2 regions of the Priestia sp. FSL W8-0524 genome follow, and region 1 is predicted to be linked to the other one. Evidence: riboswitches for the same ligand, from Rfam matches in the RefSeq annotation. Region 1 holds a riboswitch; the other holds the start of a gene.
The links. Region 1 has a riboswitch for thiamine pyrophosphate ahead of thiT (energy-coupled thiamine transporter ThiT). Riboswitches for the same ligand answer to the same signal wherever they lie in the genome.

Region 2: it holds a riboswitch for thiamine pyrophosphate, as region 1 does, so the genes downstream of both, tenA (thiaminase II) here and thiT (energy-coupled thiamine transporter ThiT) in region 1, are expected to answer to the same signal.

The regions. Positions count from the first base shown of each region.
Region 1 covers NZ_JBBOUG010000001.1:2,311,600-2,319,111, reverse strand. The annotation lists gene NST66_RS11735 (GNAT family N-acetyltransferase) at 1-97, shown strand, start outside; gene NST66_RS11730 (hypothetical protein) at 201-569, shown strand; one part of gene NST66_RS11725 (IS3 family transposase) at 632-1,512, opposite strand; one part of gene NST66_RS11725 (IS3 family transposase) at 1,512-1,782, opposite strand; gene NST66_RS11720 (amino acid permease) at 1,896-3,335, opposite strand; lysine riboswitch at 3,438-3,622, opposite strand; TPP riboswitch at 3,797-3,897, shown strand; gene thiT (energy-coupled thiamine transporter ThiT) at 3,930-4,538, shown strand; gene NST66_RS11710 (ethanolamine ammonia-lyase reactivating factor EutA) at 4,695-6,113, shown strand; gene NST66_RS11705 (ethanolamine ammonia-lyase subunit EutB) at 6,140-7,510, shown strand.
Region 2 covers NZ_JBBOUG010000001.1:1,839,651-1,847,162, reverse strand. The annotation lists gene NST66_RS09240 (sodium-dependent transporter) at 1-994, opposite strand, end outside; gene NST66_RS09235 (hypothetical protein) at 1,171-1,353, opposite strand; gene NST66_RS09230 (TspO/MBR family protein) at 1,655-2,401, opposite strand; TPP riboswitch at 2,628-2,726, shown strand; gene tenA (thiaminase II) at 2,822-3,511, shown strand; gene NST66_RS09220 (aldehyde dehydrogenase) at 3,539-4,939, opposite strand; gene NST66_RS09215 (ArsR/SmtB family transcription factor) at 4,953-5,255, opposite strand; gene NST66_RS09210 (SDR family NAD(P)-dependent oxidoreductase) at 5,268-6,047, opposite strand; gene NST66_RS09205 (helix-turn-helix domain-containing protein) at 6,356-7,512, shown strand, end outside.

The sequences.
Region 1 (7,512 bases):
TGAGCAATTTAATTTTACATTTTGCGGAGAGTTTAAAGAAGTGGGCTGGAAATTTGATCAGTGGCAAGATGTACTTTTTTATCAGCTTATTTTATAAGATGTATGACACCTTTACACATTGTAACGTTTTAGTTTCATGTGTAAAGGTTATTAAAATAATAAGTTGTTTTATTATTTTAATACGAAAGGTGTTAGCTATCATGAGTACACATTTTCAATATCAACATCTAAGAGCTGTGCCGAAAAGATGGTCCCAAAAAGAACTGCATATCCAGCTGAATAGAATCAAACACAATTCTGAACTATCTACTATAGCAGCAGATCCGCTTTTTCATCTGTTAGAATGTACCCGTTCAGGCCTTCAAACTAAACAAGAAATCATAGACTACATCCAAACCATTCCTAATCACCAACTTCCATCTTTTGCAACTCATTTAAGCAGGTTAATTCAGCGTATTTATTATATCGAAGCTGCTGATTACTATAACCGTCCCCTCAAAGGTTATATGCTTGTTATGAAAAACCAACCCGCTTATATATCTCTTCATTTTGCCGATCAGCTCATATAAAAAAAGCTCTCTATTCAAAAGGGGACTGACCCCTGTTTTTGAGACAGGGATCAAAACACCTTTTAAACGACCAGTTGCCGATATTGTACCGGTGACTGGTTGTTTAGTTTTGTTTGAATACGGGCATTGTTATAATAAGTAATATAGTTTTTGACGGTTTGCTCTACGATGGTGGTCGTAGTATATGTCAACTCGTCAAGGTAGAACGTTTCAGACTTTAGCGAGGAATGAAACGATTCGATAGAGGCATTATCTGCGGGAGTCCCTTTGCGGGACATACTCATGGTAATGCCTCTTTCTTTGATTTTTTGTTGATAAGCATACGATGTGTACACGGAACCTTGATCGCTATGCAGCGTGCATCCTTCAGGCAAAGAAGGAAGTTGACTTAACGTATCTAAAACAAACGCTACGTTTTGACAATCACCAATGGAATACGCAATGATTTCTCCGTTAAATAAATCCTGAATACTTGAAAGATACAACTGTTTGGGTCCAAAAGGCAAGTAGGTAATATCCGTCACTAGTTTTTGAAGAGGACGATCAGCTCGAAATTCACGATTTAATACATTCTCTGCAACCTGATAAGGTTGCCCTGTTCGCTGACGTTTCTTCCGTTTTACGCGACATTGCCAACCATACTTCTGCATGGCACGCTGCACAAACTTATGATTAATCTTCATCGTTCGATTGAGTAATGCTGTAATCTTTCGATAGCCATATCGAAACTTGTGTTTATGACATTGTTCACCAACTTGTTGTTCCATCCATTTCTTTAATGTATCCCGTTTTGTATGTTGCTTCCAACGATAGTAAGTGGATCGAGGGATATTAAGATGTAAACAGATTTGATAAATAGGCACCTGACCTTTTAGCTCTTCCACTGTGTTTACTACAATTTCTGGTACCACTTCCTTTCCAATTCCTTGTACTTTTTTAAGATCTCAATCTGTTGCTTTAACTGCCGGTTCTCTGCCTCTAACTTAGACGTCTCGCTTTTAAATTCAGGACCTTTTCCATATGAATACTGCTTGCCTACAGGCTGTCCAAATCGATGCATTTCTCCATTTTTATACCATGTCATCCACGTTTTCAATTGGGTATGATTACGAATATTCAGCTGTGACAATACTTCTTTTACAGGTATACCAGCTAATCTCATTTCAATCGCTTTTAATTTTATTTCTACCGGATAACTGACTCTTGTCCCCATAGAAAAAACACCTCCAAGTTATTGTTAGGTACTACATACCCGTTTTTTAACTTAAAGGTGTTTTTTATTTGTCTCACTCTAGGGGGTCAGTCCCAAAGAATAGAGAGCTTTTTTTATTCGTATTTTTTCACTGTTACTTGACATTCTTTTAACGGGATAAGCTTCGATTTTTTCGTCCATTTGTATCCTAACCACACAATTAAGAATAAAGGAAGTCCGATATAAGAAACAAGTACACCGTACCAGTCAATCGAGTCACCCATAAACGCCGAATAGTTTTGGCCTAAAATAACAACGGCACATAAAATAAAGGCAAAGATAGGGCCAAATGGGAAAAGTTTTGCATGATATGGAAGTTCACTCAAATCATGACCTTGAGCAACAAATGCTCTTCTAAAACGATAGTGGCTGATCGCAATTCCTAACCAAGCAATAAAACCAGACATACCAGAAGCGTTAAGTAACCACGTATATACCGCACCGTCTCCAAAAAATGAAGCACCAAATGCAAGTGTACCGACAAGTGCCGTTGCGATTAAGGCATTAACTGGAACGCCTCGTTTATTCACTTTTGCTAAGAACCTTGGTGCTTTTCCATCTTTCGCTAAGTTCCACAGCATACGCGTAGAAGCATACATGCCTGAGTTACCAGCAGATAAAACAGCTGTTAAAATAACGGCATTAATCGCTGATGCTGCAAACGCCAGACCTGCTCGTTCGAATATTAAAGTAAACGGACTTACTCGCACGTCATCACTTGCTAATGAATTCGCTGTGTATGGAATAAGCATTCCAATAACAAAAATAGCTAAAATATAAAATAACAAGATGCGCCAGAAGACTTGTTTAACTGCGCGAGGAACCGTTTTTTCCGGATCTTCACTTTCTCCAGCTGCGACTCCAAGCAACTCTGTTCCTTGGAATGAAAAACCAGCTGCCATAAAGATACCTAGTACAGTGAAGAATCCACCGTGAATCGGTCCATCACCAAGCGTGAAGTTTTTAAAACCTGGTGCTTCATTGTTAAAGATACCAAAAATCATCATAATACCAATAACTAAAAAGATAATAACCGTTACTACTTTAATTAACGAAAACCAAAATTCAGATTCACCAAATCCTTTTACAGAAAGGTAGTTAAGCCCAAACATAATTAATAAAAACAGGGCACTCCATAAAATAGAAGAAGAGTTCGGGAACCAAAATTTCATAATAAGGGCTCCAGCGGATAATTCAGCTGCAATCGTAATAGCCCAGTTATACCAGTAGTTCCAGCCGAGAGCGAAACCAAAGGATGGATCTACAAAACGAGACGCATACGTACTAAATGAACCAGCTTCAGGCATATAAGCTGCGAGCTCTGCTAGACTGGTCATCAAAAAGTAAACCATTACGCCAATAATAGCGTAAGCTAAAAGCGCTCCCCCAGGTCCTGCTGTGTGAATTGCTCCACCACTTGCTAGGAATAAGCCGGTTCCGATGGCTCCTCCTAATGAAATCATCGTTAAGTGGCGAGATTTCAACCCACGTTTTAATTCTTGCTGCTCTTGCATAGATAAATACTCCTTTCGAATGTACGGAAAGAGACGGGATAACATAAAAAAAGCCCGCAGTATATGTGCGCGCTTTTAAATCTGAAAACCGCGTCAACCTTCCGTGAAGATAGCTCTTCACATCACTCGCATGATGTGACAGTTCTGTTCCTGTTCGGAGACAGCCCCAGCTTAAATCAACCGAGAAGTGATTTAAACTTCGGCAATTTTTCCTTTCAAGCAACATCCTCAATGTTCTCTGCATTTCCGTTACTTTACTATTAAAAACTGCGACCTCTACCTCATCGATTAGGATGAGGGTTTTTTATATTCAATTGACATAAAAGAAGTATAACAAATACTAAAACGATTGTCATTATAAAAAATAGATTCAGAAAATAGAAACATCTTTGAAATCTCTCGAATCTATTTTGTTACGTATGGTATAATAAACATTGTCTTTATACTACATAAATATCCAAACGTACCACAGGGGGAGCCGCCGTGCTGAGAGTGAACGAAATGTTCAGACCCTTCGAACCTGTTAGTTAACGCTAGCGTAGGAATGTGGGAATAGTAGCATATATTTGCTTACTCCTGTGTAAACCGTTTGATATGAATGATTCAAAAACAGGAGTGAGAAACGTGAATAAAGCATTACCTTTACAGGCTAAAATTGAAATAGCTATTTTTGCAGCATTGGCTTTTTTGATTGATCTTTTACCTTCTATAAAAATTGCAATAGGTGTAAGCATTTCGTTCTCTATGGTTCCTATCTTTATTATGTGTTTTCGATGGGGAGTTAAAGGAGGAGCTTTATCTGGATTTCTATGGGGAATATTGCAACTAGCTTTAGGAAATGCGTATATTTTAACCCCGTTGCAAGCTTTTATAGAGTATATTATCGCTGTTACCTTTATTGGATTTGGCGGGATTTTCTCTAGTTCTATTAAAGGATATTTAGCTAATAATCAAAGATCAAAAGCTTTCTTTTTTATTATCTTATCTTTAATTATAGGAAGTTTTGCTCGTTATTTTTGCCATTTTATTGCCGGTTTAATATTTTGGGGATTTGCTGCACCAAAAGGAATGCCTGTTCTATGGTATTCTTTCTCGATGAATGGGATTTCGATGATTGGGTCGTTGCTATCATGTCTAATTATCCTTTCATTGTTAATTCCATCGGCATCAAGAATGATTGTAACTAAATCACACTCATCATAAGAAAAAAGACTAAATCTGCCAAGATTTAGTCTTTTTTCTTATTTGTCACCTTTGTTTACACAAAAGTGTGTCAGGTTTGATAACATAGTTAGTGAAATATTCAAAAAACTGTTTTATGATAGTCAACATATTCAAACGAGATAAAGGATTGATCGTATGCTACAGAAATGGATCACGAGCATAGGTTTAGATATTGGAACAAGCACAACAAAACTGATTGTAAGCAAACTGTTAATAGCAAATCAACAAAATCAGTTTACGCTGCCAGGCTGTCAAATTATTGATCGTCGCGTAACGTATGCAAGTTCCATCTATACAACACCTATGGTAAACGAGGTTGAAATCGATGTTCGAAGGTTAACGCTATTACTAGAAAAAGAGTACAAAAAAGCAGGGATCTCCTTAGATCAAGTGGAGGCGGGTGCTGTGATCATCACAGGAGAAACGGCTCGGAAGCAAAATGCAGAGAGTATCGTTCACTATCTAGCTGAACACGCTGGGAATTTTGTTGTTGCAACAGCTGGTGCTGACTTAGAAGGAATGTTAGCGGCAAAAGGATCGGGAGCAATCGAACATTCTGCTGAAACCAATAAAGTGATTGCCAATATTGATGTAGGTGGAGGCACTGCTAACATCGCCTTATGTCAAAATGGAAAAGTGATTGAAACGTTTACCCTGCATGTAGGCGGAAGATTAATTCGACTAAACGAAGATGGTATTGTTACCTACGTTTCGTCTTATTTAACTGAATTTTTAAAAAATAATTCTCTGATGCTTCAAGAAGGCGAAAAAGCAACATTTGAAAAACTCTCGTCTATTTGCAAATTGCTAGCTAAAGAAACCGTGGATTATGTGAGCGCACTGAAGCAAACCTCTTTGCTGCTCGTTTCCCCTCATACAAGATCTTCTACTCGGCCAGAGACAATCATGGTCTCGGGAGGAGTAGGAGCCATGATAGAGAAGGAGAAACCAAAAACAGTGAAGGAAGTGGCCATACACGGAGACATTGGTCCGCTGCTAGCTTATCAGTTTCAAGCCATACAGGTATCTCAAGCCGCTGAAACAACGCGAGCCACTGTCATTGGAGCTGGTATGCAAAATACAGAAGTTAGCGGATCAACCGTATACATTAAATCAAAGCGGCTGCCGCTAAAAAATATTCCGATTATAGAGATACCCGTACAGCAAGAGGAGGAGTGGAATCCGCAGCTGTTTCAAGAAAGAGCTCGAACGGCATGTATGCAGGCTTCAACTGTTTTCAGCGCAGAAGATCCTCCCGTTGCTATTGCTTTATCTCATTTCCCTTACTGCAGCTATATAATGCTGCAAGAATTAGCAAAAGTAATAAGCGCTGAATTTGGTGCTTGTTTTAAAGGAGCTAAGTGCCTCGTTGTTTTATGCGAGCAGGATATTGCTAAAGCTTTAGGACAAGCACTAGCCAAACAGGAGAACGAATTAGAAATTATTTGTTTAGATCAAATTGACTTTACCCACGGAGATTATATCGATCTAGGGTTACGCGTAGCTGGAGAGGCAATCTCTGTTTCGATTAAAACACTCGCTTTTTCATCATAATCAACTGAACATACAAGGAGGAAACGATGTTTAAAACTACCCGGTTGTTAGGAGAAACATTTTCATTTTATAGCTTGAAAGAAATTATGGCCAAAGCAAACGAAGAACGTTCTGGAGATCAGCTCGCAGGAGTTAGCGCTGAGTCAATGAAAGAACGAATGGCAGCCAAACAAGTGCTAGCTGATATCACACTTGCTGATATTCGAAATTACCCGCTGCTAAGCGCAGATGAAGACAACGTCTCGGCATTAATCGAAAGTCAGATTGATTCATCGGTTTACGACATTATTAAAAATTGGACAGTAGGGGAGTTAAGAGAATACATCTTATCTGATGAGCATACCGGAGAAGACCTTCTTGCGCTTAGCAAGGGATTAAACAGCGAAATGATTGCGGCAGCTACTAAAATTATGTCCAATTTAGATTTAATTCAAGGAGCTGCCAAGATAGAAGTGCAAACTACTTGTCAAACGACTATCGGTCAAAAAGGCGTATTGGCTTCAAGAGCCCAGCCTAATCATCCTTCAGATAACTTAAAAGGAATGAGAGCATCTCTCTACGAAGCGTTAAGCTATGGAATTGGAGATGCGGTTATCGGAATTAACCCTGTTATTGATACAACGGATAATATCTACGCGCTTTTAAATGAAACAAAAAATATAATCAACCAATGGTCAATTCCTACTCAAAACTGTGTATTATCACATGTGACGAGTCAAATGAGAGCAATCGAAAAAGGAGCAGCTGCTGACTTGATTTTCCAAAGTTTAGCAGGCACAGAAGCCGGTAATGATTCATTTGGGATTTCACTGTCTATGCTCGATGAAGCGACAGCGTTAATTCATGAAAAAGGGACAGCAAAAGGTCCGAACCGCTGGTATTTTGAAACAGGACAAGGTTCTGAACTGTCAGCAGAAGCCCACTATAATATTGATCAAGTAACGCTCGAAGCTAGATGCTACGGCTTAGCTCGCCACTACAAGCCTTTCTTAGTTAACACGGTTGTTGGATTTATTGGACCTGAATATTTATATAACAGCAAACAAGTCCTGCGAGCTGGGCTAGAAGATCACTTTATGGGCAAAATGCACGGCTTGCCTATGGGAGTAGACGTATGTTACACCAATCACATGGATGCTGATCAAAACGATATGGATAATTTAAGTATGCTTCTAGGAACAGCTGGGGTGAACTTTGTAATAGGAGTGCCCATGGCTGATGACTGCATGCTAAACTATCAGTCTCTTAGTTATCATGATATCGCAACCGTGCGCAATGTACTCGGCCGTACCCCAACTCCGTTATTTCAAAAATGGCTTGAAGATCAGCGTATTATGGAAAACGGACGCTTCACATCAAGAGCTGGAGACCCAACTATTTTTATGAATTTGATTTAAGG
Region 2 (7,512 bases), 470 kb from region 1:
GATCGTCTTTGGTTAAAGCAGCTACGATAATTTCCAACAGTGAAAAAGCAGACGTAAGCGTAGCAAATAGAAATAAAATTAAAAACAGTGCTAAAAAGACGGTGCCAAACGGCATTTTCTCAAATACTGTTGGCAAGACCACAAACAAAAGTCCAGGTCCTTCGGTTGGCTTTAATCCGAATGAAAAAACAGCTGGAAAAATAGCCAAGCCTGCAAGCAGCGAAACAAACAAGTTCAAAATAGCAATGGTGCCAGCTGAACGCGTCAAGCTTACTTTTTTCCCTAAATAAGAGCTATATGTCACCATGCAGGATAATCCTACGCAAAGCGAGAAAAACGACTGACCGAGCGCATAGAGAACAGATGACCCTGTAATGGCTGAAAAATCCGGTTTTAAAAAGAACTTTACTCCGTCCATAGCTCCGTCTAATGTTAAAGAGCGAACCACAATGATAATAAAACAGATAAATAACAGTGGCATCATGTATTTATTAGCACGCTCTATGCCTTTTTGTACGCCTTTTGAAATAACAAACACTGTAATTAATAAAAACAGCGCTTGTGCACCTAATACCACATAAGGTTGGCTAATGACGGCATTGAACAACGGGCCGTACTCTTTTCCGCTTAGCATACCGGTTACGCTCATAATCGTATATAAAATCACCCAGCCGCCAACGACGCTGTAAAAGGAAAGCAAAACGACACAGCTGAGTACTCCCAGCCTGCCAATCCATACCCAAGCGGACTTTGGAGCAATTGCCTTATAAGCACTAATCGCTTCTTTTCCCGTATGTCTTCCAATGATAAATTCTGCCAACAGAAGCGGCAATCCAATAAAAATTGTAAATAAAATAAACAACGCAAAAAATGCTCCACCGCCACTGGTTCCGGTTACGTATGGAAATTTCCATATCGCTCCTAGACCAATTGCTGCCCCAGCAGATGCTAAAATAAAACCGAGGCGTGAAGACCACTGATTTCCTTTACTCATATAATGTTACTCTCTCCTCTTCTAAACTCAAAACTCACCTGATTAGTACTGTACCATAAATGCAGAAGAAAATCATTCCCGTTTTACTTTTTTCTATAAAACGATATCTATATAGAATAGAAAAAATGAAGAAGCAGCTGCCTCTTCATTTTGAGTTTGATGTTTCTATTCAAAAATTATTCTCTGTACGATGATTCGTCTCCACGGTAGGCTTCTTGATTTGATATTTCTTCAATATGCATATGCCCTTCTCTCTCTAAACGAAGAACCGTACGCTCTGCATCTTCATAACTCTCGCACGTCACTTGTTTATATTCCATATCGTCTTTATCTGTGTAAGCCACTAAATATGTTTCCATTTTAACTCCTCCTATATAAACTATATGTAACGTATGTTGCCTTTTTCGTTTATTTCTAAACATATAGGCTCCAAACATAAAGCCTAGCATACTATAATAGCGGAACTTCAATTTAAAAAGTTGAATTTTTCATTATGCACCGATGCAACATGGAGGTTACGCTTATGACATTTATTTTATCATTCGTACCAATTGTTGTTCCTTTTGGTATTTTAATTAGCTTAATTGCTTTTACAGCTGCTTTTTTACAATCAAAAGAGCATCATAAAAAGCTCTAGCTTACAAAAGCTAGAGCTTCTTTTTAAAAACGTCTATAGCGTTTAATCAGTCCCACAATAATAGCAATTGCTAATAAAACAATCGAGATGATAACAGTAATGACAATTGGCTGATTTCCACTTTGTTTCACCGCAATGGCAATATAAGCCCAAATAAAAACAAGCGGATAAACAGCGTCTCGGTTTTTTAATGTAAACATAATGCCCAGCGCAGCCCCTACCAGCAGCATAATAATCGTCCATGCTAATTCATTTAGGCCAAGCAAGTGCTGTATTCCATTTGCTTGAAATACGACAAATACATTAACAATAGTCGCAACAGAAATCCATCCAAGATAAAGCGAAATCGGCAGACGCATAAACCATGTCGTCATCCGAGAATGCTGAATAATGGAATATACAATCATTAATGTGCCTAAAATAAAGAGCATAACTAAAAGGGATAACTTATAGTAATCGTTTTGGAAAATAAAGATCCACGCACTATTTAACAAACAGTTTAGAAAAAACCAAATGCCTATACGTGCATATATTTCTTTTTGATCTTCTCTTGCAAAAAATTGGCGTATAACCCAAATGGTTAATAACAAATAAATAACGCCCCAGATAGCAAAGGCATAACCGGCTGGTGTAAACAACGTAGGAACTTGCGCAGAAGCCTCTGCCGTTGTTTTGCCTCCTATTGGAATCGCATTTGCTAAATAATTCACAAGAAGTGTAATAGCCAAGCCTACTGCATTTAATACAGCATACAAACGAAATTTTGCCATTTTGTTCTCTCCTTTCTTCTATTTATATGGGAATGTTTCGGAGACGAAAACGGCTCTTCCCTTCATTAATACCTCTTCTTCCCTAAAAATATGCATTTTTAAACAAAAATGATTAAAAATAGCTTCAAGAAGCTACCTCTTTAAGAGATAAAAACCGTTAGGGAACAATTTTCCATAACGCTTTCTATTTTTCAGAATATATGGTAAGTTAAACATAGACTAATAGGAAGTCCACTAGGGGTGCCGACCGGCTGAGACAAGTTTTCTTGATCCCTTTGAACCTGATCTGGCTCATACCAGCGTAGGAAAGTGGCAATGTTCAGTTTTGTACTGTCCTTTGCCACTCCGTTTATAAACGGAGTGTTTTTTATTTCCTTTATGTGCTTGTTTGTGACTTCCTCATATTAAAGGAGGATTTTGATGTCATTTTCATCTCAATTAAGACAAGAAGCAAACTATATTTACGAAGCCATTTTTAACCACCCTTTTATTAAAGGAATTGCTGAAGGAGACGTGCCAAAAGAGGCGCTTATTCACTACGTTTCTCAAGACTACGAATACTTAACAGCATTTGTCCGCATTTACGGCGCTGCTTTAACAAAATGCCGCACGCGTACCGAAATGGAAGCCTTTAATGCCGGCATTTCTACGGTATTACATAGTGAAGTACACCCTCATAATAATTTTTGTGAAGTAGCAGGCGTACGCTATGAAGACCTCCACACTGAGGCTCTTTCACCAACGGCCAGCCACTACATTAACCATATGACAAGCGTTGCGCATACAGGCAGCTTAGCGGAAATCATTGCCGTGCTTCTTCCATGTCCGTGGACGTACGTTGAAATTGGCCAGCGCATTACAGAACAAGTAAATCCATCTCCTTCTCATCCTTTTTATGAATGGATTCAGTTTTATAATAATGAAGAAATGAATGGCACAACACAATGGTTTTGTAACAAGCTTGATGAACTCGCCGAGCAAGCGACTGAAGAAGAACGTAATCGTATGAAAGATCACTTTATCAAAAGCTGTGAGCTGGAGTATTTATTTTGGGAAATGGCGTATACACAAGAAAAATGGCCGCTTTCTCAGCTTTCACTTTCAAAATAACGAAAAAGCCTCCTATCAGGAGGCTTTTTATTTCAATAATTTTTTAATCATTTTCAAGTTTTGTTTCTCTGAAGGATAGCGGAATGACAAATCAAACTTGGTTGTTTGAGACAGCATGCTTTTAAAATGAGAAAATGTCTGAAAGCTGTCTTTTCCATGATATTGGCCCGTACCGCTTTCTCCAACTCCGCCAAAGGGTAAATATGGCGTAGCGATATGCATAAGCGTATCATTTATACAGCCTCCTCCAAATGAAAGACGCTCCGTTATGACATTTTGTACATTTGCACTTTCCGTAAACAAGTAAAGAGCTAACGGCTTAGCTTTTTCTTGAACTTTATGAATAACTTCGTCTAGCGTTTCGTATTCAATCATAGGAAGAATAGGCCCAAAAATTTCTTCTTGCATAACGTCTGATGTCCAGCTTACTTCACTTAACACCGTAGGTTCTATTGTGAGCGTACTTTTATTATACCCGCCTCCAACTATAGCGTTTCCGTCTTTTAAAAACTCAACTAGCCGAATAAAATGGCGCTCACTGACAATACGGCCGTAGCGCTCACTTTCAAGCGGATTACTACCGTAAAATTGATAAATCGCTTCGCGAAGTTTCTCCACTAGCTGCGCTTTTACCTTTTTATGCACGAGCAAATAATCAGGAGCAACGCACGTTTGGCCTGCATTCATTCCTTTGCCAAACATAATTCGCTTCGCTGCAAGATCTAGGTTTGCATCTTCATGTACAATGCAAGGACTTTTTCCTCCTAGCTCCAGCGTGACGGGAATAAGCTGCTTCCCTGCTTCTTGCATAATAATTTTCCCTACATTTACACTTCCCGTAAAGAAAATATAATCGAGGGGCTGTTTTAAAAGCAGGCTCGTCGTGTCTACAGCGCCTTCAATCACCGTCACAAATGCGGGATCAAAAGCCTCAGCTAGTAATTCTTGTATAACCCGAGATACGCTAGGCGTTAATTCAGAAGGCTTTATAATCGCCGTGTTTCCAGCAGCAATCGCTCCTACTAAAGGAGACAGCGCTAATTGAAACGGATAGTTCCACGGAGCAATAATTAACGCGACTCCATACGGTTCAGGCACAATTTTCCCTTTAGAGCCCACGTGTGTTAAAGCGGTTTTTACTTTTTTAGGCTTCATCCATTTTGCTAAATGCTTAAGCGTAAACCGAATTTCCTCTAGTAAAATCCCAATTTCCGACGTGTACGCCTCTACTTCAGATTTATTCAAGTCTTGTTTTAAAGCATTCATAATTCTCTGCTCGTTTTGTTTGACTGCGTCTCTGAGCTTATTCAGCGCTTGAATGCGGCTGCTGATGCTCTTTGTCTTTTGTGCATAGAAATACTGCTTTTGTGTAGAGACAATATGTTCAATGACCGTTTCATCTGTGATATAGAATTGCTCGTGGTTCATCTCTTTCATCTCCCTATAAACATTCAGCTTCAACTGTAGCAAGCAAGCTTTTTAATAGCTCAACTGCCTCGTTTAAAGCCAATGAATAATATCTCTGCGTTCCTTTTTGCTCAATTTGCACAAGCTTTTGATCACGTAAAATTTTTAAATGATGAGAAATTGCCGGTCGTGATAAAGTAGACTCGTTTGCAATTTCATTAACGGTTAAAGGCTCTTTTTCCGCGAGCAGCAAAATAATATCTTGTCTTGCTGAATCACTTAGAGCCTGAAAAATAGGAATGCTGGCACGAAATAACTCCACTGCTTTTTCACTCATAAATATTCTCCTTTATTTAATTTCTTGTGTTCTGCGGACAACGGATGAAAGCCACTTTCTTGGTACAAAGCGCGGGATGAAGGTGGCGAAACGAAACTGTACTCCTGGTACGATAACCGTCTGCCCTTTCATAAATTTTTTATAGCCCGCTTTAGCAACTGCTTCTACATCCATTGCACCGCTTTGAAAAAGCTTGGAATTGCTCAGCTGGGCCCGGTCGCTAAAACCCGTTTTAGTTGGACCCGGGCATAGAGCACTTACCGTTACATTGGTACCTCTTAATTCATTTTCAAGGGCCTCTGTGAAAGATAATACGTACGCTTTCGTTGCGTAATACACTGTCATAAGCGGACCCGGCATAAATGCAGCAACGGACGCAATGTTTAAAATTTTCCCGTGATTTCTTTTGACCATATCGGGTAAAAATAATTTTGTTAAATGAGTTAATGCTCGGATATTTAAGTCAATCATGTTTAACTCTTCATCTAAAGCTGTTTCAATAAATTTACCGTATAGTCCAAAACCTGCATTGTTCACTAAATAATCAACGTGCATTTCTTTATTTTTAAGTTCTTCATACAGTGACTGTATCTCTTCTTCTCTTGATAAATCCTTTACAACCGTTATTACGTCAATATTATAAGTAGATTTTAAATTCTCTCTAATCGCTGTTAGTTTATCAGCACTTCTGGCAACTAAAATTAAAGAATGGCCATCCTTTGCGAATTGATAAGCTAACTCTTTACCTATTCCTCCGGACGCACCGGTGATGAGCGCATAATGCTGTGACATAGTGTTCACTCCTTATGTTTATATGTTCAAGAACTTAAACATTTAAACTTATCTTATAGGATTCATTTTTTCCCGTCAACTGTTTTCTATACTCTCCTTTTCTTTTATGTTTTCCATTTTTGCCATTTGCGCATTTCTGTACATTTTTTTACAAAATATGCGTTTTCTTTACATAGAAGGCTAATGTCGTCTAGTTTTGACAACCTTTGTCACCTAGCAGGAAAACAAGTGAAGATATGGTGAATACAACATACAACAAATAATCCATTACATAGTTGGATGAAAATAGATAAGGGAGGAAATGAAAAATGATGGAGACGTATACAATTAAAAAAGTAAGTGATCAATTAGAGGTAGAAAAGAAAACGTTAAAACAATGGGAAAAATTATTGGGCAGCTATTTAACAATTGAACGAGTAGATGGGGCCCGTGTCTATACAGAGGAACAAATTGAATTATTTAATGATATTAAACAGCTGTTTGATGAACAATGTACGTTAGATGAAGTCAAAGAATATGTTCAGCTGCTGATAAAGGAACAAGAAGAGCAGGAGCATTTAGTGATGGAATCAGAGGCAGCGGTTTCAAAAGAAGAAGAACCAGCAAAGTTGAAAACTGCTAAAAAAGAAAACGTCATTGATTTTCAAGAACACTCCAATAAACAAATGAAGCAAGAAAAGAAAAAAGCTGCTGAAAAGCAGGAAAGCATTTCGGAGAATAAGCAAGAGAAGACTCCTCCTATACCTGAAGCACGATTAGCTACTGAAGAAGAAAAGCAGGCTATTTCTGCTTCTATTGAAGAACCAAAACCAAACGACCTTGTCGTGAATGAAAAAGAGCTGCTTCAAGGGGAACTAGTAGAAGCTGTTCGCCGCTATGAAGATGTGTTTGAAGTACTTGATACGTTTAAAGCTGATTTGTTAAAAGAAATGCGAGAAGGAATGCGAAATGAAGTTCGGGAAGAAATTGTCGGAGAAGTAAAAAAAGAGCTTGAAAAAAGTGCTACTCAAACTGTAGAAATGGTGGAGTCGGTCGGGGCATATATCTCTGAGTCTTCAGAACGCAGCGCAAGAGATGTAGAAAATATGTCTAAAAAAATTATCCGTTCTAACGAAAAATCGTTTGATGAAGTCACTTCTTTGATTGAAGATTATTCAACAATTGCGGAAGAAAAAACAGAGGATATGCGCCTGTTCATGAAAGATGTCATGGAGAATGCGGATGAATCCTCTAAAGAAATGCAGTATTTATTAGACCGATTCTCAAGCAATTCTACCGTTGCAATGAATCAAGTAAAATTTATGGTTGAAAAATTAAATAATTCTTCAACTAATACGACAGAAGAGCTTCGTGATTTAATTGATTCGATGAATGAAGAACGAGTCTATTATTTGAAAGAAATGGAGAAAGAGCGTAAGCTTCATCGTCAAAGCGTAGCTGAACGCGAAGAAATGTTTAGTGATTT